Regions from separate parts of the Brachybacterium sp. ACRRE genome, predicted to be linked through region 1. Evidence: riboswitches for the same ligand, from Rfam matches in the RefSeq annotation. Region 1 holds a riboswitch; each other region holds the start of a gene.
The links. A riboswitch is a leader RNA that binds a small molecule or an ion and turns the genes downstream of it on or off. The one in region 1 is predicted to bind thiamine pyrophosphate.

Region 1 (10,203 bases):
GGATCCCGCGGGGTTCGTCCGGGACGTGATCGCCCGTGAGGAGCTCGGTCCCACCGGCCTCGGACAGGGCATCGCGATCCCTCATGGCAAGTCCGCCGGGGTTCGAGAGACCACGGTGGCGATCGGGCGCACCTCCGCGCCGCTGACGTGGCCCTCGCTCGACGGCGATCCCGTCACCGCGCTCATCCTCTTCGCCGTACGCGAGGAGGACGCGGACACCACCCACCTGCGCCTTCTCCAGAAGGTCGCCATCCTCCTGGCGTCCGACGACTTCATCCGCGAGCTGCACGAGGCTCGTACCGCCGACGAGGTCGTCTCGCTCATCACCACTCGCACGAAGGAGTCCGACAAGTGAAGTTCGTCGCCGTCGCCGCCTGCACATCCGGCATCGCCCACACCTACATCGCCAAGGAGAAGATCCTCAACGCCGCGAAGACCCTGGGATGGGAGGCCGCGGTCGAGACCCAGGGAACCATCGGCACCGAGACCCCGCTGGCCCCGGAGGAGATCGCCGAGGCCGACTTCGTCCTCCTCGCCGTCGACATCAAGATCGGTGGTCGCGAGAGGTTCGAGGGGAAGCAGATCGTCGAGGTCGGCACCAGCACCGTGATCGCCTCGCCGACGAAGCTGCTCTCGGCCATCGAGCAGAAGCTGACGGCGGCCTGAGATGTCCACGCACACGACCGCCTCCCCCGGCACCGAAACCCGCAGGCTGCCGCGCCCCGAGCTCAAGAAGCACGCGCTCACGGCGATCTCGTACATGCTCCCGCTGGTCGTCGCCTCCGGCCTGCTGATCGCCATCGGCAACCTCACCGGCGGCGAGGTCATCGAGGACTACACGGCGCACTACACCTGGCAGTCGGCCCTGCTGTCACTGGGCGTGCTCGGGATGGGACTGCTCCCGCCCGTCATCTCCGCGGCGATCGCCTACTCGATCGCCGATCGCCCGGGCATCGCGCCCGGCCTCCTCATCGGCACCATCGCCGGCTCGATCGGCGCCGGCTTCCTGGGAGGGATGCTGGGCGGCTTCCTCGTCGGCTGGTTCGTGCTCTGGCTGCGCCGGCACCTCAGGGTGCCCGTCTGGGCCGAGGGCCTGATGCCGATGATGATCCTGCCTCTGCTGGGCACGCTGGTGATCGGGCTGCTCATGTACTTCGTGATCGGCGTGCCGATCGTATGGGCCACCTCTGCGCTCACACAGTTCCTCTCGAGCATGCAGGGGTCCATGCGCCTGGGCTTCGGAGCGATCCTGGGCGGCATGGCCGCCTTCGACTTCGGAGGCCCCGTCAACAAGACCGCCTCCCTGTTCGCGGACGGCCTGCTGCTCGAGGGCGTGCAGGATCCGGAGGCGGTGAAGGTCCTGGCCTCGATGGTCCCGCCCTTCGGCGTCGGCTTCTCGTTCCTGCTCAGCAAGATCTTCCATCGGCCGATCTACTCGAGCCAGGAGCGCGACAACATCAAGATCGCCCTTCCCATGGGCGTCTGCATGATCACCGAGGGCGTCATCCCCATCGCCGCGGCCGACATCCTGCGCGTGGTCGTCGCCTGCACCAGCGGCGCGGCAGTCGGCGGCGCCCTGTCGATGTGGTGGGGCATCGGATCCCCGGTCCCCTCGGGGGGACTGTTCATCGTTCCCGCGATGACCGATCCGTTCCTGTTCCTGGCGTCCCTGGCCGCCGGCTCCTTCGTCACGGGCGTCATCCTCTTCGCCTGGAAGAAGCGCGTGCTCGAAGGCGCAGAGGCGCCCGAGGCCGCAGCCGTGATGGAGGACGAGAAGGAGCTCGACCTCTCGGACATCCGCTTCAGCTGACCCGCTCTGCCCCCGCCCGTCGCGCACGAAGGAGATCGCATGTATCAGCCCATGGGCCCGATGATCCGTGAGGCCTACGAGAACGGCTACGCCGTCCTGGCCGTCAACGCCCTGAACCTCGAGACCGCCCGCAGCATCATCCGCGCTGCAGAGGCGGCCCGCTCCCCCGTCATCATCGACTTCTACGAAGGCCTGCTCGTCGACCATCTCCCCGCACGAGTGCTGGTCGACGGGGTCCGTGCGCTCGCACGGGAGGCGTCCGTGCCCGTGGCGATCAGCATCGACCACGGCAAGCACGAACACCTCGTCCGCCAGACGATCCATGCCGGTTTCACCAGCGCGATGATGGACGCCTCCGAGCTCCCCTTCGAGGAGAACGTGGAGGTCGTCCGACGCATCGTCGAGTTCGCCCAGGCGTACGGCACCTCCATCGAGGGCGAGGTCGGCGGCATGGGTGCGGTGGCCGGCGACGCTTTCACCCGTGAGGAGATGATGACGGACCCGCAGCAGGCCGCCGAGTTCGTGCGCGCCACCGGCGTGGACGCGCTGGCCGTCTCCTACGGCTCCAGCCACGGGCTCCTGCCCGAGGGGTTCGTGCCCGTCCTGGAGTTCGACCGACTCGAGCGCATCAACGAGGCATGCGGGACGCCGCTGGTGCTGCACGGCGGCTCGGGGACCTCGCCGGAAGACCTGCAGCGCTCGGTCGCCAACGGCGTCGCCAAGATCAACATGGGGGCCGACTTCATGCACGCGAACGCGCGCGGATTCGTGGACGCGCACCACGAGGATCCCGACCGGGAGCTCTTCGAGCTGCTGGCGTTCGCGGACGCCGCCGCCCAACGGACGGTGCGCGCATACATGGAACCGTGCGGAAGCGTGGGCCGGGCGCGCTGAGCAGGTGAGCCTGTGGACACCCGCGCGCAGGGGAATCGGGTGTCGGCCGTCGACCGTCAGCGGGGGTGGATGACCTCCACTCCCGCTTCGGCGAGGGCGCGCCCCAGTTCTGCATCGGGCTGAGCGTCCGTCACCAGCACGTCCGCCATCTCCAGCGCCCCGATCTTGGCGAAGACGCTGCGCCCGAGCTTCGTGGAGTCGGCGAGGACCACGACGCGGTCCGAGCGACGCATCATCTCCCGCATGAGACCGGCCTCGGAGACGTTCCCGGTGGAGAATCCCTGCTGCGCCGAGACCGCGCCGACGCCGATGAACGCCAGGTCGCAGCGCACGTCGAACTCGTCGGCCCGGTCGATGCCGAGGCTCGAGGAGATCGGGCCGGTCGTGGCCTGGGCGCTCACGCGCACGGCGCCGCCGACCATGAAGATCTCGTCGGCGACGCCGGCGGAGAGCGCTGCGGGAAGATGCAGGTTGTTCGTGATGATGCGCAAGCCCGCCCCTGCGGGAAGGTGCCTGGCGAGCGCGATGGCCGTCGTGCCACCGTTGATCATGAGGGTGCCGTCGCCGCCGACGAGCTCCGCCGCGAGCTTGCCGATCGTCTCCTTCGCGCTCGAGTGCAAGCGCGACCGCACGTCCAGTCCCGTATCCGTCCGGGGCACCAGGGTGGGGCTCACCGCACCCCCGTGGGTGCGCAGGAGGGTTCCGGAGGCGTCGAGTTCGTCCAGGTCACGCCGGATCGTGTCTGCCGAGACCGAGAAGTGCTGCGCGAGCTCGGTGACGGACACCTGACCGGACTCCAGGACGAAGGCCACGAGGTCGGCCTTGCGCCGGGCGGGCAGGTGTCCTCCGCGCGATCCGCTTCCGCTGCCCGTGCGCCGGCTCGATGTCATCAGGGTCCCTTCGTCGCGTCCGTCCACCACCCACAAGCATCGTCGCCAGGGTTGCCTCCCATGGTACCCAAGCATAGGATCGAACAGACCCGCAGAAACACGCAGAAACCCGATACGCAAAGACGCATCGAGAAGGGCAGGCCATCGTGCTGCTGAGTGGCAAGGACCTCCTGGCGGTCGCGAACGAGAACTCGTTCGCCGTCCCCGCGTTCAATGTCAGCGACTACGCCATGCTCAAGGGCCTCGTGGAGGTGAGCGAGGAGACGGAGGCGCCGCTGCTGGTGGCGATCCATCCCGACGAGCTCAGCCACGTGGGCACCGAGTTCATCCCGTCGGTCATCGCGTGGGCGCACCGCGCGAGCGTCCCCGTCTCGATCCACCTGGACCACGGCGCCACCCTGGACCAGGTGCTCCTGGCGATCCAGGCGGGCTTCACGTCCGTGATGATCGACGGCTCGCTGCTGCCCTTCGAGGAGAACATCGCGACGACCGCCGAGGTCGTGCGCGTGGCCCATGCGGTCGGCGTCTCCGTCGAGGGCGAGCTGGGCACGATCGGCCAGCTCGACGAGCAGGCCGAGAAGGGCGCCTCCAAGATCATCTACACCGACCCCGACGATGCCGACCGGTTCCTCGAGCGCACCGGCGTCGACTCGCTCGCGATCGCGATCGGCACCAGCCATGGGCTCTACCCCTCGTCGATCACCCCGAAGCTTCGCCTCGACCTCCTCGAGACCATCAAGAGCCGTGTGGAGATCCCGCTGGTGCTGCACGGCGGCTCCGGCAACCCCGATGCGGAGATCGCGGGCGCCGTGGAGCGGGGCATCAACAAGATCAACATCTCCAGCGACATCAAGGCGGCGTACCACCAGGCCGTGCGCGAGGTGCTCGCGGACCCGTCCCTGCGTGAGCCCAACGTCATCCAGCCGCTCGCGATCCCGGCGATGAAGAAGGTCGCCGAGCACAAGATCGACCTGTTCCAGGCCCGCGGCAAGGCCTCGCTGTACTGATTCGCTTCTTCCGTCGTCGCGCAGACACGCGATCCCGCTGGACCCCGGGCGTTCCTCCGTGCAGGAGGCTCCCGGGGTTCTTGCATGCGGGGACCGTGCGCCATCGGCAGTGCAGGGCACGCCCCGGCCCCGTGCTACGGTCGTCGCCGATCCCTCGGGTGCCCGTCGCAACGGGCTGAGATCGGACTGACGCTGTCCGAGTACCGACCGAACCTGCTCCGGGTCATGCCGGCGAAGGAAGAAGGAGAGCGACTGCATGTCTGCACGCCCCGAGAACTACCCCACCCACGCCCTCGGCCACCTCGAGGACCCTGCGCACGACATCCGCGTGCCGATCACGAGGATCGCCCAGGACGACTCCCCCACCGGGACGCCGAACCCGCCGCTCGAGGTCTACCGGACCGCCGGTCCGGGCAGTGAGCCCGAGGAGGGGCTGCCGCCTCTGCGCGAGAACTGGATCCGCGATCGAGGCGATGTCGAGGAGTACACGGGCCGCGCCCGCGACCTGGCCGATGACGGCCGCGGGGCCGTGCGCCGCGGCGAGGCGAGCGCCGAATGGCGCGGTGCGCGTCGTGCGCCCGTCCGCTCGGTCGACGGGCGCACCGTCACGCAGATGCACTACGCCCGTCGGGGCGAGATCACCCCCGAGATGCGGTTTGTTGCGCTGCGGGAGGACTGTGACGTCGAGGTGGTGCGCGAGGAGCTCGCCGCAGGCCGCGCGATCATCCCCGCGAACGTGAACCACCCCGAGGCCGAACCGATGATCATCGGCCGGCGCTTCCTGGTGAAGATCAACGCGAACATCGGGAACTCGGCGGTGACCTCGTCGATCGCCGAGGAGGTCTCCAAGCTCGAGTGGGCCACCCGCTGGGGTGCGGACACCGTCATGGACCTGTCCACGGGCGATGACATCCACACCACCCGCGAGTGGATCCTGCGCAACTCCCCCGTGCCGATCGGCACCGTCCCGATCTACCAGGCCCTGGAGAAGGTGAACGGCGACGCGAACGCCCTCACCTGGGAGATCTTCCGGGACACGGTGATCGAGCAGGCCGAGCAGGGCGTGGACTACATGACGATCCACGCCGGCGTGCTGCTGCGCTACGTGCCGCTGACGGCGAACCGGGTGACGGGCATCGTCTCGCGCGGCGGTTCGATCCTGGCCGGATGGTGCCTGGCACGGCACCGCGAGAACTTCCTCTACGAGCACTACGACGAGCTCTGCGAGATCTTCGCCCGCTACGACGTCGCCTTCTCGCTCGGCGACGGACTGCGGCCCGGATCGCTCGCGGATGCGAACGACGCCGCTCAGTTCGCCGAGCTCGACACCCTCGCGGAGCTCACCCGCCGCGCCTGGGAGCACGACGTGCAGGTGATGGTCGAGGGCCCGGGCCACGTGCCGCTGCACCTGGTGCGCGAGAACGTGGAGCGCCAGCAGGAGCTGTGCCACGGCGCGCCGTTCTACACGCTCGGCCCGCTGGTCACCGACGTCGCCCCTGCATACGACCACATCACCTCAGCGATCGGGGCGACAGAGATCGCCCGCTACGGCACCGCGATGCTCTGCTACGTCACCCCGAAGGAGCACCTGGGTCTGCCCGATCGCGACGACGTGAAGAGGGGCGTGATCACCTACAAGATCGCCGCTCATGCGGCCGACGTCGCCAAGGACCACCCGGGCGCCCGCCAGCGGGACGACGCCCTGTCGAAAGCGCGCTTCGAGTTCCGCTGGCGAGACCAGTTCGGGCTGTCCCTGGACCCGCAGCTCGCCGAGGAGTACCACGACGAGACCCTGCCGGCCGAGCCCGCGAAGACCGCGCACTTCTGCTCGATGTGCGGGCCGAAGTTCTGCTCGATGAAGATCTCGCAGGACATCCGAGACGAGTTCGGCGGCGAGGCCGCCCAGCAGGAGATCGCGGCGGCGGGCATGGCGGAGAAGTCCCGGGAGTTCCGCGAGCGCGGCGGGACCGTGTATCTGCCGGAGCCCGGGGTCGGGGTGCCGGTGGGTGAATAAGTTCCCACGACCCGAGGACCCCATCTGAACGTTGGAGGACGCTCGCCGCACACCCGACACATTCCGACACACGCCGACGCGCACCGGCCGGCGACCTCCACAATCGTTCCCATGCCCCCGACGATGGACCCCTCCTCCAACGCGCTCGAAAACAGCTCCGCGCACCCCGCTCCCGGCTCTGGCACCGGCCCCGACGCGAACGTGCCCCTGCGCGTCTCCTCCGCGGCCGACGTCAGCCGGATCCTCTCCGCGCTCGGATCGCGCGACCCGAAGGCGACCGCGGTGATCCTGCTGGCCCTCGGCGGGATCTTCATGGACGCCTACGACTTCTCCTCGATCGCCTTCGGACTGCCCGCCATCAAGGAGCAGTTCGGCCTCGACGGCTTCATGACGGGCCTGGTCAACGCCTCGATCATGGTCGGTGCGGTGGTCGGGGCCCTGGCCGGCGGCTACCTCGTGGACCGCTTCGGCCGGTACCGGCTGTTCATGGCGGACATGGTCTTCTTCGTCGTCGCGGCGCTCGGCAGCGCGCTGGCGCCGGAGGTCTGGTCCCTCATCGGATTCCGGTTCGTCATGGGCATCGGCGTCGGCCTCGACATCCCCGTCGCCATGGCCTTCCTCGCGGAGTTCTCCCGGCTGCGCGGCAAGGGCAACCGCTCTCAGCGCGTCAACGCATGGTCTCCCGCCTGGTACTTCGCGACCGGCACCGGGTACCTCATCGTGCTCCTGTGCTTCTGGCTGCTTCCCGCCACCCAGCAGGACCACCTCTGGCGGATCGTCGTCGGCTTCGGCGCCGTGCCCGCCGTGATCGTGCTGCTGGTGCGCCGACGCTTCATGGCCGAGTCCCCGCAGTGGCTCGCCGATCAGGGCGACCTGCGCGGCGCGGTCGACGTGCTCTCCAGCCACTACGGGATCACCGCCGAGCTCGACGCCGACGCCTCCGGCGGGCCCGAGCACGCGAGCGCCCGCACCCGGCTGTCGAACGTCCTCGAGCTGTTCTCTTCACGCTTCCGGCAGCGCACGGTCGCCGCCCTGTGCGTCTCCGTGTTCTCGACCTTCGGGTACAACGCCGTCGCCTACGGCACCCCGCTGATCATCGCGACGCTCTTCCACCAGGGCCCGCTGGTCACGATCGTGTCCTCGCTCGTGATCAACATGGGCTTCGGCCTGGCCGGCGGTCTCATCGGCATGAGCGTGGTCAGCCGCTTCGGCTCGCGCCGGGTCACGCTTGTGGGCTTCGCGATCCAGGCGGCCGCCCTGTTCACCCTCGCCGCGATCGGCGTGCCCAGCAGCGCGCTCGTGCTCGTGGCCGTCGCGATGCTCGCCGCGTTCATCTTCGCCCAGGCCGGCGGCCCCGGCGCGAACCTCATGAACTTCGCGACCCTCTCCTACCCCACCCGCCTGCGCGGAATCGGCGTCGGCTTCAACCAGGGCACCCTGCGGGCCTTCTCCGTCCTCTCCCTGCTGGGCTTCCCGATCCTCACCGCGCAGCTGGGCACGGGCGTGTTCTGGATCGTCGCCTGCGCGCCCCTGCTCGGCGCGATCTCGCTCGTGCTCAACCGCTGGGATCCGACGGGCAAGGACGTGGACGCCGAGGACCTCGAGCGCGTCGCGGCCTGACCCCTGTGATCCCCGGAGCGGGGGACCACACTCATCCGGCTCCCGCGAGCGGACATCCGCCGGCACGAGCGATGATCCGTCGCCACGAGCGACGGTCCACCGGCACGAGCAGCCAACCGTCGATTGACAGGCCCCACGCCCGGACGAAGGATCGGGCCATGCCCGTGTCGCTCCAGGAGGCCTACGAGGCCGCTCTCGCCGCCAAGCCCGCCCACGTCCAGGCGATGAAGGACGCCCAGCATCCCGGTCGTGCGAAGGATCCGGCGCCGATGCCGCCCGAGGTGCCCGAGCGCTTCGAGGTCGAGGAGCGGGAGATCGCGGGCTTCCCGGTGCAGGTCCTGCATCCGCGCGAGCACGGATCGGGGATCCAGGTCGTCTACTTCCATGGCGGCGCGTTCACCCTGCCGTTCCAGGAGTCGCACGGGCGGATCGTGCTGGGTCTGGCCGACCGCACCGGCGCCGACCTGTGGATCCCGCACTACCTGCCCGGGCCCGACGGCACCATCGAGGACGCCCTGCCGTTCATCGACGCCCTGGCCCGCGAGGTCCCGAACGCGGCCAAAGACCACCGGTACGTCGTCGCCGGCGAGTCCGCCGGAGGGAACATGGCCCTGGTGCAGACCCTGCGCGCCGCGCAGAACGGCACCCGGATGCCGGATCACCTCGTGATCCACGCCCCTTGGGTGGACCTGCGCACCGCCGATCCCGAGTCCGTGCGGATGGAGCCGACCGACGTGCTGATGACCGTCGACAACCTCCACCTGTCCGCCCGGAACTGGGCGGGCGGCCGGGACCTCACCGACCCGATTGTCAGCCCGATCTTCGGGGACCTCGGCTCCCTGCCGCCGGTCACGGTCCTGCAGGGCACGAACGATCTGCTGCTCCCGGACGTGCTGCGATTCGTCGAGGAGGCCCGCGCGCAGGGCGGCGAGGTGGAGCTCGACCTGGTCGACGGCGCCTTCCACGTCTACCTCGCGGCGGACGCTCCCGAAGCACACACCGCCCTGGATCTCGCGTCGCAGCGCATCCTGGGCTGAGCCGCCGCAGCCGCCCCGCCGCGGCCCCGGGTCCGGACCCGGACCCGGTCCCGGACTCGGACCCGGACTCGGACCACGACGCAGCACGGGAGCTCCGGCCTCCCGCATGCTGAACCCCCTGTGGGCCCCGTCGGCCGTCCCGCCATACTGGAACCATTCACACCAGCCGCTGACCGGTCCCGTGCGTCGAAGCAGACGCCGTGTCCTCGGTCCGCGCGCCGTCGGCAGCCGGCCTCCGCGTCGGCACCGCTCCCCGGCCCACCCCACTGCCCTCGAGGACCCTCCGGTGACTTCCGACCTCCACCTCGGCTTCAGCTCGTACTCCTTCCATCCCCGGCTCTCCTCCGGCGACATGACGCTGACCGAGGTGATCGACTGGGTCGCCGCGAGCGGCGCGGAGCACCTCGAGCTGGCGATCCTCTCCGACGAGCCCGACTCCCCCGTCCCCTCGATCGGCTGGGAGGGGGCCGCGATCGACGCGGTCCGCGAGCACGCGGCCGCCGCGGGCGTCGTCCTCTCCAGTCTCGCCGTCGGCGCGGACCTCACCTCCGAGGACCCTGACGAGTCCGCCGAGGCGATCTCCCGGGTGAAGGCCTACGTCGACCTCGCGCACCGCCTCGGCATCACGCGCATGCGCCACGATGTGGTGCGCCACGCCGGACTCGAGGGGGACGACACCCCGCTGTTCGACCAGGTCCTGCCCCGCATCGCGGCGAGCGCGAAGGAGATCGCGCAGTACGCGGCGACCCGGAGCATCACCACGAGCCTGGAGAACCACGGGTTCTTCGTGCAGTCCGCCGATCGCGTGCGCCGCATCGTGCACGCGGTGGACGAGCCGAACTTCCTGACCACCCTCGACGTCGGCAACTTCGTGTGCGTGGACGATTCGCCCGAGGCGTCGGTCGCCCAGAACCTGCCCTTTGCGATGGTC
Region 2 (10,203 bases), on a different contig from region 1:
ATCGGCATCGCTCCGCTGCTGCAGGTGAACTCGATCGGGACCAGGCCGTTCCGGGCGAAGGCCGTCATCCAGGTCCTCTGCGGCGCCCCGTCCCCGCCGTGACCAGGATATCTCCCCCACCGGGGCTTGCGGCAAGGCCCCCTCGGCCCGCCAGAATGCTCGCTCGCGGCCGGATGCTCCGGCCGCAGAGGGGCGGAGGCGCACATGGTGGACGCACGGATGGACGAGGACGTGCACGACGTGCTCGTGGTCGGCGGCGGGCCGACGGGCATGATGCTCGCGGCCGAGCTGCGGCTGCAGGGCATCGACGTGGTGGTGCTCGAGAAGGAGGAGGAGCCGAGCCGCCTCGTGCGCTCGCTCGGCCTGCACGCCCGCAGCATCGAGATCCTGGACCAGCGCGGGATCCTCGAGCGCTTCCTCGCGGAGGGGACGGTGTACCCGGGCATCGGTCGGTTCGCCGGGATCCCGTCGGCCAGCTCCCCCGAGCTCGACACCGCTCACGGGTACACGCTCGGCATCCCACAGCCCGTGACCGACCGTCTGCTCGAGGAGAGAGCGCGCGAGCTCGGGGCCGACGTGCAACGCGGACGCGAGGTCGTCGACATCGCCCAGGACGCGGAGTCCGTGGATCTCGTCCTCGCCGACGGCGAGCACGTGCGCGGACGCTGGGCGGTCGCATGCGACGGCGGACGCAGCCGCGTGCGGGGCCTGCTCGGGATCGGCTTCCCGGGCGAGGCGGCCGAGCACGTGTGGCTGCTCGGGGAGATGGAGGTGACGGCCCCGGCCGAGGAGGTCGCCGCCGTCTCCGAGCGCGTGCGGCGCGAGCACCGCGGCTTCGGGATCGGCCCGTCCTCGAATCCGGGGCTCCACCGGGCCGTCGTCCCCGCGGAGGGTGTGGCCGAGGACCGCACGGAGGGGCCGACGTTCGAGGAGTTCCTCGAGCGGCTGCGCGTCTTCGCGGGCACCGACTTCGGCGGCCACTCCCCCGTCTCGCTCACCCGCTTCACCGACGCCACGCGGCTCGCCGAGCGCTTCCGCAGCGGCCGAGTGCTCCTCGCGGGGGACGCCGCGCACGTGCACCCGCCGCTGGGCGGCCAGGGGCTGAACCTCGGCATCCAGGACGCCTTCAACCTGGGGTGGAAGCTCGCGGCGGTCATCGCGGGTCAGGCCCCTCCCGCTCTTCTCGACAGCTACGAGGCGGAGCGGCGCCCGGTCGCCGCCGACGTCCTGACCACCACGCGCGCGCAGAGCGTGCTGATCTCCGGCGAGCCCGGCGCACTCGCCCTGCGGCGCGTGCTCGGCGAGCTGATGGACCTCCCGGAGGTGGACCGGCTGCTGAGCGAGAAGATCGCCTCGCTCTCGATCCGCTACGACCTCTGGCCCGGTGGCGAGGCGCCGGGCGGCATCGTCGGCCGCAGACTGCGGGACCTGCCCGTGGGCTCCGGGCGTTTGTTCGAGCGGATGCGCGAGGGCAGGTGGACGCTGATCGATCCGTCCGGCGCCTTCGACGACGAGCGGTGGTCGGATGCGGTGGATCACCTGGTCGAGCCCGTCGAGGACCTCCCCGCGCCCGCCGCTCTGCTGAGGCCCGACGGGCACATCGCCTGGGCCGCCACGGCGCCGGCGCCCGAAGGTCCCGGACTGCCCGCCGCACAGTCCTCCCTCGACCCCTCGAGCCCGGAGCCCGACCCCTCGACCCTGGAGTCGGTGCTCGAGCACTGGCTCCCGCGGTGACCTCGGGGCGCCCGGATCCGCGTCCTGACGCCTAGCGTGGGGGCGAGGGCCGGATCGCCGAGCCCTCGCCCATCCACGAGGACGTCGGAGGTCCAGGCCATGAGCGATGCATCCACCCCCATCACCGCGAGCGCGACGATCGCGACGTGGCTCGAGCACCCCCGCGGCGGACGGGGCCGACCGGGCAGACCCGGCAGACCGCGCCGACGCATCCTCGGGCCGCTTCGCCGGGCGCACCGTCGTGGTCACCGGCGCCGCCGGCGGCATCGGTCGGGCGACGGCCGAACGGCTGCTCGCCGAGGGCGCGCGCGTGGTCTCGACCGACATCTCCGCCGAGCGCCTCGAGGCGCTCGCGGCCGAGACCTCTGGAGCGCACGCGGACCGGCTGGTCACGGTCGTCGGTGATCTCGGCTCCGCGCGAACGATCGACGCGATCCTCGCCGCGGCCGGCGAGCGCGTCGACGCGCTCGCGAACGTCGCCGGGATCAACGACGACTTCTCCGCGATCCACGAGGTCAGCGACGAGATGTGGGCGAAGGTGCTCGCGGTGAACGTGGGCGGTCTCGTCGCCCTCACACGGGCGGTCACGGCCCGGATGCTCGAGACCGGGGGCGGCTCGATCGTGCACGTCGCGAGCGAGGCGGGACTGCGCGGCTCGGCCTCGGGCGTCGCCTACACGGCCTCCAAGCATGCGGTCATCGGGATCACCCGGTCGATGGCCTTCATGTACGCGAAGAAGGGGATCCGTACGAATGCCGTCGCGCCGGGCGCGGTCGCGACGGGCATCCCGATGCAGCCGGAGATCGCGCCCTTCGGCAGCGCCCGGCTCGAGGAGGCGCGCGGGAACATCCCGTCCCTCGCCACGGCCGAGCAGCTCGCCTCCTCGATCCTGTACCTGCTCTCCGAGGACGCCTCGAACGTCAACGGCGCGGTGCTCGCGTCCGACGGGGGGTGGTCGGCGGTGTGACGGGACGCCGGGTCCGGGTCTCCGTCCGGGTCACAGCAGCAGGGCGATGATCGCGCCGATCACGAGAACGGCACCCGTGAAGGCCGGGATCGCCCAGTCGCCCGGCGTCGCCGCCGCACCGGCGCCCCCGCGCAGTGCCGCGGGGTCGTCGGGCCCCGCCCCGGCGAGCGCATCGGCCCGACGGTCCGCGAGTCGGCACACCACGAACAGTCCGATCACGAGGACCCCCGCGAGGACCATGTACAGCGGGGTGCGGTAGAGCCACGAGTACGGGGAGAAGTGCACGATCGTCACCGCCGCGAAGACGATCGGGACCTGCCGGTGCGCGCGGCGCAGGATCAGGTAGATGAGGATCGGCAGCGCGAACACCTGGGAGACGGCGAGCGCCGTGGACAGCTCGTCGAGCAGCGGGTCCTGGGGGCGCGGTCCGGTGGCGGTCAGGGCCATCAGGCCGAAGGCGATCGGCAGGGCGATCACCCCCTGCAGCAGCACCGCGTAGGCGCCCGCGAGCTGCCCGCGCCATCGTCAGACGCCCGCCGCGAGCAGCCAGGTGAGGCCGTAGGCGAGGAGGAAGGCGAAGCCGTGGTGGTTGACGGTCGCGAGCCGGCTCAGATCCGTATCCATGCCGACGGTCTACCGGGGTCGGCGCCCGCCGTCCCCGGGTCCGTGCGAGGTCATGACATCTGTCGTGGAGCGCCCCGTGACGCCGGTCCCGGATCGCCCTCGAACCCGGCCAGCACCTCGCGGACCACGGCCGCAGGGTCGCTCGCGCCCATGATCGCGCGCATCAGGGCGACCCCGGCGACACCGGTCGCGGCGAGCGCGGGGACGTCGGCGGGCATCACGTCTCCGATCGCGACGATCGGCAGGCGTGTGCTCGCGAACAGCGTCCGGTAGCCGTCGATGCCCAGGGGCGTGCGTCCCGAGTCCTTCGTGGGCGTGGGCCGGAAGGGGCCGGCGCCCACGTAGTCCAGCAGCTCCGCCTGCCCCTCGGCGGACCTCACGAGGTCGAGGGTGCCTGTGGTCAGCCCGATGATCGCGTCCGGGCCCAGCAGCGCGCGAGCCGCGGCGACGGGCAGGTCGTCCTGGCCGAGGTGGACGCCGTGCACGTGCGCGCCGCGCGCCCGGGCGGCGAAGGCGACGTCCGCCCGGTCGTCGACCAGGACCCGGCACGCGGGAGCGACGGAGCCGACCGCACGCGCCACCGCGGTCACGAGGCCGAGCAGCTCACGGGCCTCGAGCCCCTTCGCACGGACCTGGACGATGCCCGCGCCGGCCGCGGCGGCGGCAGCCGCGGTCTCCACGGTGCGGCGGTCGCTCCCGGAGGTCACGAGGTAGCAGCGCAGGTCGAGCGGCACCGGGGCCGCCGGGGCCGCCCCGTCTACGTCCAGGCCCGGGCGATCGTGGTCGTGGTGGTGGTCATGGGGCAGGGTCATCGGTCCTCCTCGGCGGTCTGCAGGGCGTGCTCGCCGATCTCGTCCAGGGCATCGAGCAGGGCGGTGCGAAAGGCACCGGGCCGCGGCGCGCGCCGGGCGGCGCGCTCCCCCGCGACGTCGAGCCACACGGTCGCGGCGTGAGCGGAGCGAGCGGCACGAGCTGCGAATTCCGATGTCCCGACGGGCGGGTCGACGGGCCCGATCCTCTCCACCGCGACGAGGCACGCGGCGGTGAGCGCCCCGAGCAGACAGCCGGTGCCGGTCACCCGGGTGAGCAGCGGGTGGCCCCGACGGACCTCGATCTTCGGTGTGCCGTCCTCACCGGAATCGCCCGCACCCGCACCCGCGCCCGCGCTCGCGTCCGCCCCAACGATCCGGTCGACGGGCCCTGAGACGGCCACCGCCCCGTCGGTGAGGGCGACGATCTCGCGGGCGGCGCCACGAGCGCTCTCAGTTCCGTCGCTCGCGTCGGCCCCGCGTCCGCCGGACCCTCCGCGCAGGGCGAGGACCTCCGACGCGTTTCCGCGCACCACGTTCGGACGCAGCCCCACGAGCTCGCAGGCGAGGGCCGTGCGCACGGGCGGGAGCCCGATCGCGGTCGGATCGAGCACCCAGGGGTGACCGGCCGCGATGCTCGCGAACACGGTCGCGGGGATGCCCGCCATCGCATCGGTGCTGAGGGTCCCGAGGTTCACGAGCAGCGCGTCGGCCGCCTCCGTGACCACGGGCGCCTCGGACTCGGTCTCCGTCATCATCGGGCGGGCACCCGCGGCGAGCAGGCCGTCGGCCACGATGCCCATCGACACCGTCGCGGTGAGGCAGTGGACGAGCGGCGGGCACCGGCGCACCTCGGCGATCACCGGGGCGACCGCGCGCAGGTCCGCATCGTCGTCGTGCTCGTGCGGTTGCTCGTCGCGGCTCATCGCCCGCTCCCGCGGCCGTCCCGCGCGGCGACGGCGTCGAGGTCCCGATCGATCTCCACCGCGGACAGCCGCGGTCCGATCGCCGCGCCGAGGACGAGGAGGATCCCGCCGAGCACGAGCAGCGAAAGCACCGCGGCGCGCGGCCCGAGCAGCGCCGAGAGCCCGGGCAGGTAGAACGGGTAGAGCGCGGGCAGGATCAGCGAGAGGCTGTAGCCCATCCCGTAGCCCGTGGACCGCACCGACGTCGGGAAGCGCTCGGAGAGGTAGGCGGAGACCGGCCCGTACGCGGCGACGGTGACGACCTGGAGCGCCGCGGCGAGCACGGCCGCACCGGCCAGCGTGCTCGAGCCCACCGCCGTCCACCACAGCACCGGGCCCAGCACGGTCGCCGCGATCCCCCACCCGATGAGAAGTCGGCGCCTGCCGGTGCTCGTGGAGAGATGCCCGGCGAGCGCCATCGCGAGCGCCTGCGCGCACGAGGCGATGCCCATCGCGACCGAGACGCTGGTCGCCGGAAGGCCCGTGTCCTCGCCGAGCTGGGCGGTGAGCATGATGACGGTCGTGTTCGTGAGCAGCCACAGCCCCGTCATCAGGGTGAAGACCTGCCAGAAGGCGCGCGCCCAGCGTCCGCGCAGCATGGCCGCGATGCCCGTGACGGCGGGCTCGTCCGTCGGCTCGGGCCCCTGGGGCCGTTCGCGCTCGCGCCGGGCGATCGGCGCGTCGACCACGTGCCGTCGGTAGTAGACCAGCATGCCGAGGGAGGCGAGCGCCCCGAGCACGAACAGCGCGCGCCAGCCCCAGGCGGCATAGGCGTCGGGCCCCAGGACCAGGAGCAGCGCGGCGGTCGCGAAGGCGATCGCGGCCTGCGCCCACGGCGCCATCGAGAGGATGAGCCCGCTCATGAGGCCGCGCCGGCGCGGGGCCGACCATTCCATGGCCAGGGGGATCGCGGCCGAGTACTCGCCGGCCACGAAGATCCCGCCGAGGAAGCGCAGGCAGAGGATCAGGCCGATCGTCCCCGCACCCAGCAGCTCATGGGTGGGCATGGCGGCGATCAGCAGGGCGCAGGCGGCCGTGCCGGTGATCGCGACCTTCGTGGTGCGCGTGCGCCCCAGGCGGTCCGAGATCCTGCCGAAGACCATGCCGCCGACGGGCCTGCCCAGCATCATCGCGATCACCACGATCGCTCCCGTGGTGGCGGCGATCCCCGGGCCCGCGACGACGGCGAGCGCCGGGGTCAGCGCGGTGAGCGGCAGGAACACGTGGACGTTGTCGATGAAGTTGCCGACCACCCCGGCGCGCAGTGCGGCGCGGCCCTCGGGCGGCAGCTGCGGCATCGGCGTCGGCCCGGCCGGCGGCGGGTGGGCCGCGGCGGCGATCGTGGGCGGGCTCTCGGGCAGACGTGACCGCATGGCGGACATCCCTTCGTCAGTGCGAACTGCATCAGGTTCCACGGGTGTGATCTCAGCGCGCGCGGCGCACCCCGTGTCCGGCGCGCCAGTATTCCAGAGGCGCCAGCGGGGCCGCGGCGCCGTCCGCGGCGACTACCCTTGCCACGTGAGCACTTCGAATCGTGGAACCGCCGACCGCATCGTCTGGGTCGACTGCGAGATGACCGGACTGGACAAGGAGAAGGACGCGCTCGTCGAGATCGCCGTCCTGGTCACCGATGGTGACCTCAACATCCTCGGGGAGGGCGTGGACGTCGTCGTCAGGCCCCCGGCCGAGGCGCTGGAGCAGATGGGCGACTTCGTGCGCACCATGCACACGAATTCCGGGCTGCTGGAGGAGCTGGACGCGGGCATCACCCTCGAGGCCGCGCAGGAGCAGTGCCTGGCCTACGTGCGCGAGCACTGCCCGGAGGCCGGCAAGGCGCCGCTCGCGGGCAACTCCGTGGGCACCGACCGCGTCTTCCTCGACAAGGACGTGCCGGAGTTCGCCGCCTGGCTCTCCTACCGCACGATCGACGTCTCGAGCCTCAAGGAGCTCGCCAAGCGCTGGTTCCCCCGCGTCTTCTACAACACGCCCGCCAAGCACGGGGGCCACCGCGCCCTCGCCGACATCCGCGAGTCCATCCAGGAGCTCAAGTACTACCGCGAGGTGCTGTTCGTGGCCGACCCGGGGCCGACGACCGCGCAGGCCCAGGCCGCCGCGCGCACCTTCGAGCTCACGGCCGACGGCGAGAGCGCCGACGGGTCCGACGAGGCGGCCGCAGGCGCGGCGGGCTCCTCCGCACCGGCGGTGCCGTGGCTGCAGCGCGCCACCCATCGCACCTGGCTGGACTCCGAGGGCGAGGAGCTCCTCGTCTTCGGCGCCGAGTCGCTGCGGGAGGACGGCGGCTTCGGCTGGCTCGACGAGAACGGCGAGCTCGACGGCGACAAGCCGGCCGAGCTCTGGGTGACCTGCCGCATGACCCACTGCTTCGCGCTCGCCACGATGCTGGGCAGCCCCGAGTACGGGCGCTTCGTGGACCACGGCATCGAGTCCCTGCGCACCGTCTTCAAGGACGAGGAGCACGGCGGCTGGTTCTCGAAGATCGCCGGGGAGACCGTCATCGACGACGCCAAGGAGGCCTACGCGCACGCGTTCGTGGTGCTCGCGGCCGCCTCCGCGTCCGCCGCCGGACGCCCGCACGCCGCGGAGCTGCTCGAGGAGGCCCTGGGCGTCCTCGACGAGAAGTTCTACGACGAGGAGGCGGGGATGAGCGTGGACACCTTCGACCGCGCCTTCGCCGTCTGCGAGGAGTACCGGGGCATCAACGCGAACATGCACACGACCGAGGCCCTGCTCGCCGCGGCCGATGTCACCGGGGAGCGCCGCTGGCTGGACCGCGCCGTGGGCATCATGACCCGGGCGATCGACGAGTTCGCGCGCGAGCAGGACTGGCTGCTGCCGGAGCACTTCGACACCTCGTGGAACCCGATCCTCGACTACAACGAGGACAAGCCGGCCGATCCGTTCCGTCCCTACGGCGCGACCGTCGGCCATTGGCTCGAGTGGTCCCGCCTGGTGCTGCACGGGCGCGCCGCGCTGCTCGCGAAGGACGGCGAGGCACCCGACTGGATGCTCGAGGCCGCGAATGCCCTGATGGGGAGGGCCGACGACGCCTTCGGCATGGACGGCGAGCCCGGCTTCCCCTACACGGTGGACTGGGACGGCACGCCCGTGGTGCACGAGCGCATGCACTGGGTCGCCGCCGAGGCGACCGCCGCCGCGGCCGTGATGTTCCAGGTGACGGGCGACCGGAAGTGGGCCGACCGCTACCAGGCCTGGTGGGAGTACGTCAGCGAGTTCCTGCTGGATCCCGAGCGGGGCAGCTGGCACCACGAGCTGGACCGGCGCAACCAGCCCCAGGCGCGCACCTGGGAGGGCAAGCCGGACATCTACCACGCCTACCAGGCCACGCTCATCCCGCGACTGCCCGTCACCCCGACCATGGCCGCCGCGGTCCGCGACGGCCTGGTCGACGAGATCGGCTGATTCGGCCTGGCGGCGCCGCTCTCACATGCGGCGCCGCCCTCAGTTCCGGTCGAGGGCGGCGTCGAGGCGCTCGATCTTCCCGTCGAGCTCGCCCTCGTGCCCGGGGCGGATGTCGGCCTTGAGCACGAGGGAGACGCGCGAGCCGTAGCGGCCGGCCTCGGCCGTCGCGCGCCGCACGACGCCCATCACCTCGTCCCAGTCGCCCTCGATCTCGGTGAACATCGAGCTGGTGCGGTTCGGGAGCCCGGACTCCCGGACCACGCGGACGGCGGCGGCGACGGCGTCGTGGACGCTCGCGGCGTCGGATCCCTCGGCGAGGTCGCGGGTGAGGCCGGGATCGGAGGGCTCACCGGTGGGCTGGACGGAGAAGGCGATGATCATGCCCCCACTGTTCTCCCCCATCGGCCCGCGGGCAAGCGGATCATGCGCTGACGACGGGCCCGCGGCTCCTCGAGATCCACTCCCGCAGCCGGGAGACCGTGTCCAGGACGGGTGTCCCGGTCGTGTCGATGACCTCGACCTGCCACGCGCGCGGCCTCGCGGCGGGAGGCAGCCAGCGCTCCCATCGCATGCCCGGCTCGCCCGTCGCGACGATCACCTCGGGAGCGTGGGCGGGGTCCGCGGCGTGCCGCCGGTGCCAGCGAGCCCATCCCAGGAACGCGTCGACCTGCGTCGGCGACCACGTCCCGGGATCACGGGCCACCAATCGGCGTCGACGCTCCTCGTCCGCGACGTCGAGGAGGCACACCGCCGCGCGCAGGTCTGCGACCTCCGGCACCGCCAGCAGTTCGCCGATCGGCGACTGGCCCGTGAGCAGCAGGTCCACACCGTGCTCCTCGAACCGGATCGCCTCGCGCACCCACCAGCGCAGTTCGCGCTGGCGCCAGGCGGTGTCGGCATTGCTCGGCACGCCGCGCTCGTCGCTGTCGTGGACCACGATGCGCGGAAGATCAGCGCACGAGAAGGCCGCCGTGGTCTTCCCGGAGCAGCTGGAGCCGGTCACGAGCAGGAGCATGCGGCGAGCCTGTCATGACGAGGCGGGATCCGGCTCCTGCTTTTCCGGCCCGGAGTCCTCCGGACCGATGCCCCAGTCTGCCGTGCCGGCGAAGTGCAAGGCGTCTCACAGCGAGAACCCCCGTCCGAGGGTGCGGAGCAGGGCCGACGCCCGGTATGCTTGCTTCTCGTTGCGGTCCTCGGAGCGCACATGGTGGTCGTAGCTCAGTAGGTAGAGCTCCTGGTTGTGGTCCAGGCGGTCGCGGGTTCAAATCCCGTCGATCACCCCAAGAAACGCCCTGGTGACAGGGCGTTTTTTCTGTCCGGAGGACTGTCCGGACATCGTCGTGGACACCGGCGGCGCCCAGCGAGCCCATGCATCCGCCGCCCCGCTCTCATGCGACGCCGCCTCTCCCGCCTCCCACTGCAGCCCGCCGCTGCCCGGGAATCATTCGAATGCCGATGCAGCGAATTCATGATCGATGCGCAGGAAACACCCCGCACCGAATTCTTGGACGCCCTCGACCTGCACATGAACGGTGGCGCGCCCTCACACGGCCTCCATTCTTCCTCCATGCCTCTCATCAATTCTCTTACCATTCGTCCGCATTCCGTTCACCGCCCGTACACCTGACGTACTGCGTCCGTTCCCTCAGTCGGTGAAGTCGAC
Region 3 (10,203 bases), on a different contig from region 1:
GGGCAAGGACTACGCGTCCTCCGTCTTCGCCGCCCAGCAGCAGGGGATGTGCCTCTTCCTCGTCGCGTGGATCGGTGACGTCCCCGTCGGCTCGGGGGAGCTGGTGTGGAAGCAGGTGCCGGAGCTGCGGAACCTGCACGTCGACGCAGGGTTCCGCAGCAGAGGAGTCGGCTCCGCGCTGGTCGCGGCGGCGGAGGATGCCGCACGGCCGCAGGGCAGGATCGGTCTCGCGGTCGGTGTCGACAATCCGGATGCGCGCCGCCTGTACGAGCGACTCGGGTTCGCGGCGACGGGCGAATCGGAGACCTGCACCTACGAGTACGTCGACGACGACGGTGTGCGCCGCCGCGCCACGGAGACCTCGCAGAGACTCGAGAAGGCGCTCCCTCGAGCCCTCTGACGGGTCACTGCGCCGGCGTCCCGCCCCGGAAGGTCAGCAGGTCCGCCGTCACCTCCGGGGCACGACGTCCTGCAGAGCCTCGAGCACCACGTCGCGATCCACCCGCGTGCCGAACACGCGCACGTCCGCGTGCACCACGCCGCGATCTGCGGCGACGACGTCGCGCACGTGCCGCTCCACCGCGGCGAGGGAGGGGCCGTGCACCGCGGTCGCCGGTTCGAGGACCACGCCCACGGTCGCCGGGCCCTCCTCGTAGTACAGGAACATCGCGCGCTGGGTGGGCTCCCCGAAGAGACGGTGCTGCACGTCCTCCGGGAGGGCGCCGAGCGCGTCGAACAGCAGCGCCTGCGCCTCCGCCCGCGAGTTCGGGCCGCTGCGCGGGCTGCCGGGCACGATGGCCAGCTCGCCGCGCGCGACCCGCAGCGCGATCTCGGCCAGGTGGGGCTCCGTCTGCGCCATCGTGGTCGCCTCCTCCATCGCGACGTGTGATGGCTGCCACCCTACGTGCGCTCGCATGCCTCGGGAAGGTCGGACGCGAGGCGCGCGAACCGACGACGCGCCGGCGGGCCCCGATCCCCGGATGTATCGAGACGGACCCCGCGCAGGTGGGAGCGTGGAACGGCCCGGCCCGTCGGCACCGGGGGACAGACCCTGCTTGACGGGGGCGGCATCGGGGGTCGAGGGTGCGTCATAAGGCGGTTCTCGATTCGGGGCCGCCTTCGTCGATCCCGGACACAGTGGTCCGGATCGTCGTCCTCTCGCACGTCGCCGAAAGCGAGGCATATGCCATGGACACTGCAGTCTTCGAGCAGCACGAATCCGAGATCCGCGGCTACTGCCGCAACTACCCGACCGTCTTCGCCTCCGCGTCGAACGCGCGCCAGGTCGACGAGGACGGCACCAGCTACATCGACTTCTTCGCCGGCGCCGGCGTCCTGAACTTCGGGCACAACAACCCGAGGATGAAGGAGGCGCTGATCGAGTTCATCAGCAACGACGGCGTCGCCCACAGCCTCGACACGTACACCACCACCAAGCGGGACTTCGTGCAGAAGTTCCAGGACGTCATCCTGGCCCCGCGCGGCATGGACCATCGCATGCAGTTCATGGGCCCCACCGGCTCCAACGCCGTCGAGGCCGCCATGAAGCTCGCCCGCCGCGCCACCGGCCGCCGGGAGATCGTCGCATTCAGCCACGGCTTCCACGGCATGACCCTCGGCTCCCTCGCCGCGACCGCCAACCACGCCTTCCGGCAGTGGGCGGGCGTGCCACTGGACAACATCGTGCGCCTGCCGTTCGAGACCGCGCCGGGCGGGGACACCGCGATCGCCGAGTACCGGGAGGCACTGCTGGACACCTCGAGCGGGCTCACCGCTCCCGCCGCGTTCCTCCTCGAGCCGATCCAGGCCGAGGGCGGCGTGAACGTGGCCAGCGCCGCCTGGCTGCGCTCCGTCCAGGACCTCGCCCGCGAGGTCGGCGCGCTCGTGATCTTCGACGACATCCAGGCGGGCATCGGCCGCACCGGCAGCTTCTTCTCCTTCGACGGGATGGGCCTGGACCCCGACATCATCACGCTCGCCAAGGGTCTGGGCGGGTTCGGCACCCCGATCGCCATGAACCTCAACAAGCCCGAGGTCGACCGGCACTGGTCGCCCGGCGCGCACACCGGCACCTTCCGCGGCCAGGGCATGTCCTTCGTCGCGGGCACCGTGGCCCTGGACTACTTCACGGACGACGCCTTCGGGAAGGACGTGACCGCCAAGGGACAGGTGATGCGCGACCGGCTCGAGCAGATCGCCGCGGCCCACCCCGAACGGGGATGGGAGGTGCGCGGCAAGGGCATGATGCAGGCCCTGGACACCCTCGACGGCGCCTTCGCCAAGAAGGTCCAGGACGAGTGCTTCGCACGCGGCCTGCTCATCGGCCCCTGCGGCCAGGACGGCCGGGTCGTGAAGCTCATCCCGCCGCTGACGATCCCCGAGGACGACCTCGCGGCCGGCCTCGACATCCTCGCCGAGGCGATCGACGCCGCCGCGGCGGCGATCCCCGCCGCGAAGGACGCCGACCTGGAAGGCGCCCGCTGATGCGCCGGCGCGAGGACATGACCTTCGCGCCCGAGGAGTACGAGCGCCGCCTCGACGGGCTGCGCAGCCGCATGGCCGAGCGCGGACTGGACGCGGTCGTGATCTCGGACCCCGAGAACCTCATGTACCTCACGGACTACCAGACCACCGGCTACTCCTTCTTCCAGGCCCTCGTGGTGCCGCTGACGGACGATTCCGTGTTCGTCACCCGCGGCATGGAGGAGTCCAACGTCATCCACCGCACCTGGGTGGACCGCACCCGACCCTTCCCCGACGACGGCGACGCCATCGTCACCCTCGTGGGCCTGCTGAAGGACCTGGGACTCGGCGACGCCACGGTGGGCTTCGAGCGCAACAGCTACTACTTCCCGGCCTACCAGCAGGACCGCATGCACGAGGCCTTCGGGCACGGGCTCGTGGACTGCTTCGGGATCGTCGAGGAGGGGCGCCTGCGCAAGTCGCCGGCGGAGATCGAGGTGATGGGCCGCGCGGCGCGGGCCGCCGAGGCCGGCTGGGCCGCCGGTGTCGAGGTGGCCGTCCCCGGGAACTCGGAGAACGACGTCGCCGCGGCGATCGCCTCCGCGATGTTCCGCGCGGGCGGCGAGTTCCCGGCGGTCATGCCCTACGTGACCTCCGGGCCGCGCTCGATGATCGGGCACGCCACCTGGGAGGGTCGCATCATCCAGCCCGGCGAGCACGTGTTCCTCGAGATCGGCGGCTGCTACCGCCGCTACCACGCGGCGATCATGCGCACCGTGGTCAACGGCGGCCTCACCGACTCCATGCACGAGGCGCAGGAGACGATGAAGCGGGCGCTGGCGGAGCTGCGCGGACTCATGAAGCCCGGCGTCACCGTCTCCGAGGTCGACGAGCTCACCCGCGCCGTCATCGAGGACAACTCCGTGGGTGCGCACCTGATCACCCGCGCCGGCTACTCGATCGGCATCGCCTTCCCGCCCAGCTGGGACGAGGGCTACATCCTCTCCCTCATGAGCGGGGACCGGCGCGAGCTCGACGAGGGCATGACCTTCCACCTCATCCCCTGGATGTGGGGCGTGGACGGCGACAAGACCTGCGGGATCTCCGACACCGTCCGCATCACGGCCGACGGCTGCGAATCCCTCTTCCACGTCCCCGAGGACTTCACCGTCCACTCCGCCTGAGAGGAGCACACCATGAGCGAACAGACCGCCAGCGTGCTGACAGCCATCGACCCCACCACCGGCGACGTCGTGCGCGAGGTGCCGGCCGCGACTCCCTCGCAGATCAGCGGGATCGTCGGCCGCGCCCACGACGCCTTCACGACCTGGAAGGAGACCACCTTCGCCGAGCGCGCCGGCGTGCTCCGCGCCGTCGCCGCGCACATGCGCGAGCACGTCGAGGAGCTCGCACCGCTGATGACCCAGGAGATGGGCAAGCCCATCGGCGAGGCCAGGGGAGAGGTGAACAAGGCCGCCTGGGCCGCCGAGCACTACGCCGACCACGCCGAGGAGTACCTGGCCGACGAGCACATCGCCTCCGATGCCACCTCCTCCTACATCCAGCATCTGCCGCTCGGGCCGGTGCTGGGCGTGCTGCCCTGGAACGCGCCCTTCTGGATAGCGTTCCGCTTCGCCGCTCCCGCGCTGATGGCAGGCAACACGTGCGTGATGAAGCACGACCCGCACGTGCCCGGCTGCGCGGCGGCGATCGGGGAGGTCTTCCGGGCCGTCGGCGCCCCCGAGGGGATCTTCCAGGTCCTCCAGGCCCGCACCGAGGACGTCGAGCAGGCGATCCGCGACCCGCGCATCGCCGCCGTCTCCTTCACCGGATCCGACCGGGCCGGCGCGAAGGTCGCGGCGATCGCCGCGAGCGAGATCAAGCCGGCGGTGCTCGAGCTCGGCGGCTCGGACCCGTGCATCGTGCTGGCCGACGCGGACCTCGAGGAGGCCGCGAAGGTCTCCGCGCTCTCGCGCATCATCAACGCCGGCCAGTCCTGCATCGCCGCCAAGCGCGTCATCGTCGAGCGCTCGGTGCACGACGAGTTCGTCGAGCTGCTGCGCGCGCAGCTCGCGGCGCTCACCGTGGGCGACCCCCACGAGGACACCACCCAGGTGGGGCCCATCGCCCGGGAGGAGCTGCGCGAGAACCTGCACCGGCAGGTCGCCTCGTCCGTCGAGGCCGGGGCGCAGCTCGTGCTGGGCGGCGAGATGCCCGACGGGCCCGGGTTCTTCTATCCGGTCACCCTGCTCACCGGCGTGCAGCAGGGCATGACCGCGTGCACCGAGGAGACCTTCGGCCCGGTCGCCGTGGTCGTCGCGGCCGACGACGCGGACGATGCCATCGCGATCGCGAACGACACGCCCTACGGGCTCGGCTCCTCGATCTGGACCGAGACCGCACGCGGGGAGGCCCTCGCCCGGCGCATCGAGGCAGGGCAGGTCAGCGTCAACGGGATCGTGAAGACCGATCCGCGTCTGCCCTCGGGCGGCATCAAGCGCTCCGGCTACGGCCGCGAGCTGGGGCCGCACGGCATCCGCGAGTTCGTCAACGCCCAGCAGGTCTGGGTGGGTCCCGCCGTCGGCTGATCGGCGCGGCCCGCGCCTGACCGTGGAGCGATGAGGCGGGCGGACTCGGCACGCGAGGCCGAGCCCGCCCGCCTCATCCCTTCGGGGCGCGAGGCTCGTCGGGCATACTCGCCCCATGGGCCAGCCCGAACAGCCGCGCTCCGGCGCCGCACCGTCCCCCTCCGCCTCTGATCCCGCGTCGTACGCCGCGTCGAACCCGCTGGGCGTCGTCTCGCTGATCGCGGCGATCGTGCTCGTGGTGCTCTCCACCATCCGCGGCGGACTGAATGTGCTGGTGCCGCTGCTGATGGCGAAGTACAACACGGGCTACGCGCTCTGGGGCTGGGGATCGACGATCCTGCTCGCGCTCGTGGCGCTGGTCGCCATCGTCATCGGAGTCGTCGCCCTGCTGCAGCGCTCGCGACGCAGGACGGCGGCGATCGTCGGCGTGACCGTGGGTGCGTCATGGCTGGTGATGATGGTGGGCGGCCAGCTGCTGAGCGTCGTCGTCGCCGCGCTCGCCCGGGCGATGTGGTGACGGCAGCCGCCGCCGGCGGCGCCTGATCGCGTGCCCGTCGAGTGCTCCGCCCGACACTCCCGCATGATGCACGCGGCAAACCCCTCGTGCGATCCGGATTCATCGGGTACGCTCGAATCAACAGCGCCGATCGAGCGCACGGCCGACCGTCAGGACATCTTCACCCGCAGCACCCACACCCCCTGCAATCGACCGTGGCGTCGCAGGTCCATGAAGGATCTCCGCAGCGCACTCGGCAGCCCACCGGATGAGGCCCCGCGCCCATCCCTACGAACTCCCCACTTCGGACTCCTTCCCACCGGGAAGGTTCCGCCGTGGGGGCGCACGGCGGAGATCTCGTCGTGACCGCACAGAGGGCATCTGCTCTCTGCACACCGAAGGAAAGACTGCATGACTACAGGCACCGTGAAGTGGTTCAACTCCGAGAAGGGGTACGGCTTCATCGCCCCCGACGACGGCTCGGCCGACGTCTTCGCCCACTTCAGCAACATCGCCGGCTCCGGCTACCGCAACCTCGAGGAGGACCAGAAGGTCTCCTTCGACACCGAGCGCACGGATCGCGGCCTGACCGCGACCAACATCCAGCCGGCCTGAACCTCCTCCTGAGCTGAGGGGCGGGTCCGCCCGCCGCCTCGTTCCGGGAGTCGCACGCATCGCGTGCACCGCGCCCCGTCCTCCGCCCTCATCGGCGGAGGGCGGGGCGCGACCGCGTTCAGCTCGCGGCCAGGTGGAACTCGCCCGCCGTCCGGCCTTCGTCCCTATACTCGCAAGGGTACGAGCAGGACATCCGACAGCGAGGGAGGCACTGATGAGTGCGGATGAGAAGTTCGAGAACACGGCGGATCAGCTGGGCGGCAAGGCCAAGGAGGGCCTCGGCAAGCTGACCGGTGACAAGGAGGCCGAGTCGGAGGGCAAGGTGCAGCAGGCGCGCGCCGGCCTCGAGGACAAGGTCCAGGACGTCAAGGACTCCGTGAAGGGTGCCCTGAACGGCCTCACCGGCAAGAAGGACGGCGAGTAAGACTCGTCGCCCGGAGTCCCAGTACTCCGAGAGGAGCCCCCGTCCGGCATGCGCCGGGCGGGGGCTCTTTCGCGTCGTGGCCTGCGGAGCCCGGCCGACTCAGCTCGCCGACGCGGAGGGCGGCCCGCTGTGCTCGCGCCGTGCCTCCCGGTCGAAGACGCCCAGGATCTCGCAGGGTCTGCCCCCTTCGGCGCCGATCGCATGCGGGAGCATCGTCGGGAACTCCGCCGCCTGGTTCTTCTCGACCCGCAGCCGCCGGTCGCCCAGCAGCAGCGTCGCCGTCCCCGAGAGCACCACGAACCATTCGCGCCCCGTGTGCGCCCGCATGGCCGAGGGCGCCGAGGGCGGCTCCGTGAGCCGCTGACGGATCACCGAGAGATCCGGCTGGCCCCGGATCGTCCAGCGCATCGCGCCCCTCGGTCCGTCGAGCGTGGGACTCGAGACCGCGTCGTCCGCGCCGGAGTCCACGAGCTCGTCCAGGGTCGTGTCCAGGGCTCGGGCCAGCGTGATCAGCTGATCCAGGGCCAGGCGCCGAGTCCCGCCCTCGATCCGGCTCAGGGACGACGGGCTCATCCGGGCGCGCTCCGCCAGATCGCCGAGCGACCACCCGCGCGAGACGCGCAGCGCCCGGATCCGTTTGCGCACGAGGGTCTCGATCGCGGCATCTTCTTGCGTCATAGGCAAGAGAGTATGCCGTATAGGCAATCAATGCCTAGTGTCGACGTCGTACACGACGATCGGCCCGCCCCGCGGGCAGGAGGAGGCATCCATGGACCCCCGAGACATCACCGCTGCATCCGCAGGCACCAGCGCCCGCGACGGCTCCCCGGCACGCGGCGCGGCGGATCCCGCCGCGGACGTCGTCGTCATCGGCGGCGGCGCCGCCGGACTGAACGGCGCACTCATGCTCGCCCGTTCCCGCCGCCGCGTGATCGTCGTGGACGCGGGGGACCCGCGCAACGCCCCGGCGGAGGGCGTCCACGGGCTGCTGGGCCGCGAGGGCACGCCGCCCGCCGAGCTCCTGGCACGCGGGCGCGACGAGGTCGAGAGCTACGGCGGGACCGTCGTGCAGGGCCGCGTCGCCTCGGTGCGGCCGGACTGGAGGGTCGACGGCGTCGAGGGCGGCTTCGACCTCACCCTCGAGGACGGTCGCGCACTGCGCGCCCGGCGACTCCTCGTCGCGACCGGCGTGCGCGACGAGCTGCCCGCGATCCCGGGGCTCGCCCGGCACTGGGGGAGCGGCGTCGTCCACTGCCCCTACTGCCACGGCTGGGAGGTGCGCGACGAGCCGATCGGCATCCTCGCCTCGGGCCCGATGTCGGCGCACCAGGCGTGGCTGTTCCGCCAGCTCAGCGACGACATCGCCTTCTTCGCCCGCGGCACCGCGCTCGACGCCCGGACCCGCGCGAGGATGTCCGCCCGCGGGATCCGCGTGATCGACGAGGAGGTGGCCGAGGTGATCGCCGACGACGGAGCCGCCCCCGACGCGTCCGCCGTCGAGGGGGAGCGCGCACCCCGCATCGCGGGCGTGCGCCTGGCGAGCGGGGAGGTGATCGCGCGCCGCGTGCTGGCCGTCGCGACCACGATGACCCCTCGCCTCGACGGGCTCGAGGGTCTGGGCCTGCGCGTCGAGGAGATCCCGGGGATGGGGGCGAAGGTGCCGTCGGCGATGGCCGGGGTGAGCGAGGTCCCGGGCGTCTGGGTCGCGGGGAACGTCACCGACCCGACCGCGCAGGTGGGTGCCGCGGCGGCCGCGGGCGCGCTCGCCGGAGCGCACATCAATGCCGACCTCGCCACTGCCGACACCGACGCCGCGCTGCGCTCGCGCACGGTGGGCGAGGCCGCCGACGGGAGCCTCTCCCTGCTAGCGTGAGTGGCACCGAGGGGAGTCCCGGCAAGGGGCTGAGAGTCCACTGGTCACGCGATGCGCAGGAGCGCGGGGCGGCGACGGCGTGGAGACCCTGAGCACCTGATCCGGATCATGCCGGCGCAGGGACGGAACCGCTGAGCGCCCTCCCCGCCGGTCTCGTGGAAGAGGCATCGTGAGCACCAGCGCCCCCAGTCCCAGCGCGCCGTCCCCCGGCGAACCCGCCACCGGTCGCATCCCCAACGTCCTCTCGATCGCGGGGACCGACCCGACGGGTGGCGCGGGCATCCACGCGGACCTCAAGGCCTTCGCCGCCCAGCGCGCCTTCGGGATGGCCGTGGTGACCGCCGTCGTCGCCCAGAACACGCAGGGGGTGCGCGGGGTCGTCGCGCTCGATCCGGAGTTCGTCGGCGAGCAGATCGACGCGGTCCTCGAGGACGTGCAGGTGGACGCCGTGAAGATCGGCATGGTCGCGAACGCCGCGATCACGGAGGTGATCGCCGAGCGCCTGCGCCGCCACGGCGCGCGCAGGATCGTCCTGGACCCCGTGATGGTCGCCAAGAGCGGCGACCGCCTCCTGGACGAGGACGCGGTCGACGCCGTGCGCGAGCAGCTCGTGCCCCTCGCCGACGTCCTCACCCCGAACCTGCCCGAGGCCGCGGTGCTGCTGGGGGAGGAGCCCGACTGGAGCGAGGCGGAGATGCGTCGGCGCGCCCACGACCTGCTGGCCCTCGGACCGCGCAGCGTCCTCCTCAAGGGCGGCCACCTCGAGGGGTCGCCCACCAGCACCGACCTGCTGTGCGGGAGCGAGGGCATCCTCGAGCTGCCCGCCCCGCGCATCGAGACCACCAACGACCACGGCACCGGCTGCACGCTCTCCGCGGCGATCGCCGCCCGGCTGCCGCGCATGTCCGTCGAGGACGCCGTGCGGGGCGCCAAGGAGTACCTCCACGGAGCGCTCGCCGCGAGCGACCGCCTCGACGTGGGCCGCGGCCACGGGCCGCTGCACCACTTCTTCGAGCTGTGGGACGGCGAGGCGACGCCGGATCGCTGACTCCTTCCCACGGGCGAGGGCCCCGCTCACTGATCCGATGCGGCTCCGCTCCAGGCCGCGCAGAGCACCCGTGCCGCGCGCAGGGGATCGTCGGCCGCGCAGACCGCCGAGACCACCGCGCAGCCCGAGGCGCCCGCGCGCCGCAGGGCCGGGACGTCGGCCGCAGTGATCCCGCCGATCGCGACGCTCGGCACCGGGGAGGCGGCCGCGAGCAGCGCGAACCCCTCGATGCCGAGGGCCGGCGGATGATCCGCCTTGGTGGCGGTCGCGCGGATCGCGCCGATGCCCACGTGGTCGACGGTGCCCTCGGGCAGTGCGGCCACGGCGTCCAGGTGCGCCGACGTGTTCGCGCTGAGCCCGATGACGGCGTCGGGCCCGAGCAGATCGCGGGCACGGCGCACGTCCTCGTCGCCCTGCCCCAGATGCACGCCGTCCACGCGGATCCCGCGCTCGCGCGCCGCCACGGCGGCGTCCACACGGTCGTTCACCAGCAGCAGCGCACGCGCATCGATCACCCGCGCGAGACGCTCCAGGAGGCGCACGTGCTCGGCGAGGTCCGCGTGCTTCTCCCGCAGCTGCACCACCCGCGCGCCGCCCTCGACGGCGAGCTCGACCGTGCGGACGATGCCGCGCGCACCGCACAGCGCGGCGTCGGTGACGAGGTACAGGCCGAGCTCCTCGCTCGAGGGCCTCATG

Region 2: it holds a riboswitch for thiamine pyrophosphate, as region 1 does, so the genes downstream of both, MHY49_RS01945 (MFS transporter) here and thiC (phosphomethylpyrimidine synthase ThiC) in region 1, are expected to answer to the same signal.
Region 3: it holds a riboswitch for thiamine pyrophosphate, as region 1 does, so the genes downstream of both, thiD (bifunctional hydroxymethylpyrimidine kinase/phosphomethylpyrimidine kinase) here and thiC (phosphomethylpyrimidine synthase ThiC) in region 1, are expected to answer to the same signal.

What each region holds. Positions count from the first base shown of each region.
Region 1 is NZ_JAKRMO010000067.1:2,714-12,916, reverse strand. It holds gene MHY49_RS16070 (PTS sugar transporter subunit IIA) at 1-355, shown strand, start outside; gene MHY49_RS16065 (fructose PTS transporter subunit IIB) at 352-666, shown strand; gene MHY49_RS16060 (PTS fructose transporter subunit IIC) at 668-1,810, shown strand; gene MHY49_RS16055 (class II fructose-bisphosphate aldolase) at 1,850-2,704, shown strand; gene MHY49_RS16050 (DeoR/GlpR family DNA-binding transcription regulator) at 2,761-3,594, opposite strand; gene MHY49_RS16045 (ketose-bisphosphate aldolase) at 3,741-4,601, shown strand; TPP riboswitch at 4,746-4,860, shown strand; gene thiC (phosphomethylpyrimidine synthase ThiC) at 4,858-6,615, shown strand; gene MHY49_RS16035 (MFS transporter) at 6,727-8,235, shown strand; gene MHY49_RS16030 (alpha/beta hydrolase fold domain-containing protein) at 8,394-9,272, shown strand; gene MHY49_RS16025 (sugar phosphate isomerase/epimerase family protein) at 9,559-10,203, shown strand, end outside.
Region 2 is NZ_JAKRMO010000004.1:31,199-41,401, reverse strand. It holds gene MHY49_RS01970 (FAD-dependent monooxygenase) at 205-1,734, shown strand; gene MHY49_RS01965 (SDR family NAD(P)-dependent oxidoreductase) at 1,841-2,701, shown strand; gene MHY49_RS01960 (hypothetical protein) at 2,732-3,193, opposite strand; gene MHY49_RS01955 (thiamine phosphate synthase) at 3,376-4,137, opposite strand; gene MHY49_RS01950 (hydroxyethylthiazole kinase) at 4,134-5,060, opposite strand; gene MHY49_RS01945 (MFS transporter) at 5,057-6,472, opposite strand; TPP riboswitch at 6,464-6,556, opposite strand; gene orn (oligoribonuclease) at 6,618-8,540, shown strand; gene MHY49_RS01930 (thiamine-binding protein) at 8,580-8,921, opposite strand; gene MHY49_RS01925 (hypothetical protein) at 8,962-9,555, opposite strand; tRNA gene MHY49_RS01920 (tRNA-His) at 9,748-9,823, shown strand.
Region 3 is NZ_JAKRMO010000027.1:5,444-15,646, forward strand. It holds gene MHY49_RS09530 (GNAT family N-acetyltransferase) at 1-400, shown strand, start outside; gene MHY49_RS09535 (hypothetical protein) at 449-859, opposite strand; gene MHY49_RS09540 (aspartate aminotransferase family protein) at 1,189-2,484, shown strand; gene doeA (ectoine hydrolase) at 2,484-3,647, shown strand; gene MHY49_RS09550 (NAD-dependent succinate-semialdehyde dehydrogenase) at 3,660-5,051, shown strand; gene MHY49_RS09555 (hypothetical protein) at 5,167-5,568, shown strand; gene MHY49_RS09560 (cold-shock protein) at 5,959-6,162, shown strand; gene MHY49_RS09565 (CsbD family protein) at 6,377-6,586, shown strand; gene MHY49_RS09570 (helix-turn-helix transcriptional regulator) at 6,686-7,264, opposite strand; gene MHY49_RS09575 (NAD(P)/FAD-dependent oxidoreductase) at 7,356-8,459, shown strand; TPP riboswitch at 8,466-8,585, shown strand; gene thiD (bifunctional hydroxymethylpyrimidine kinase/phosphomethylpyrimidine kinase) at 8,629-9,507, shown strand; gene thiE (thiamine phosphate synthase) at 9,534-10,202, opposite strand; gene thiM (hydroxyethylthiazole kinase) at 10,199-10,203, opposite strand, start outside.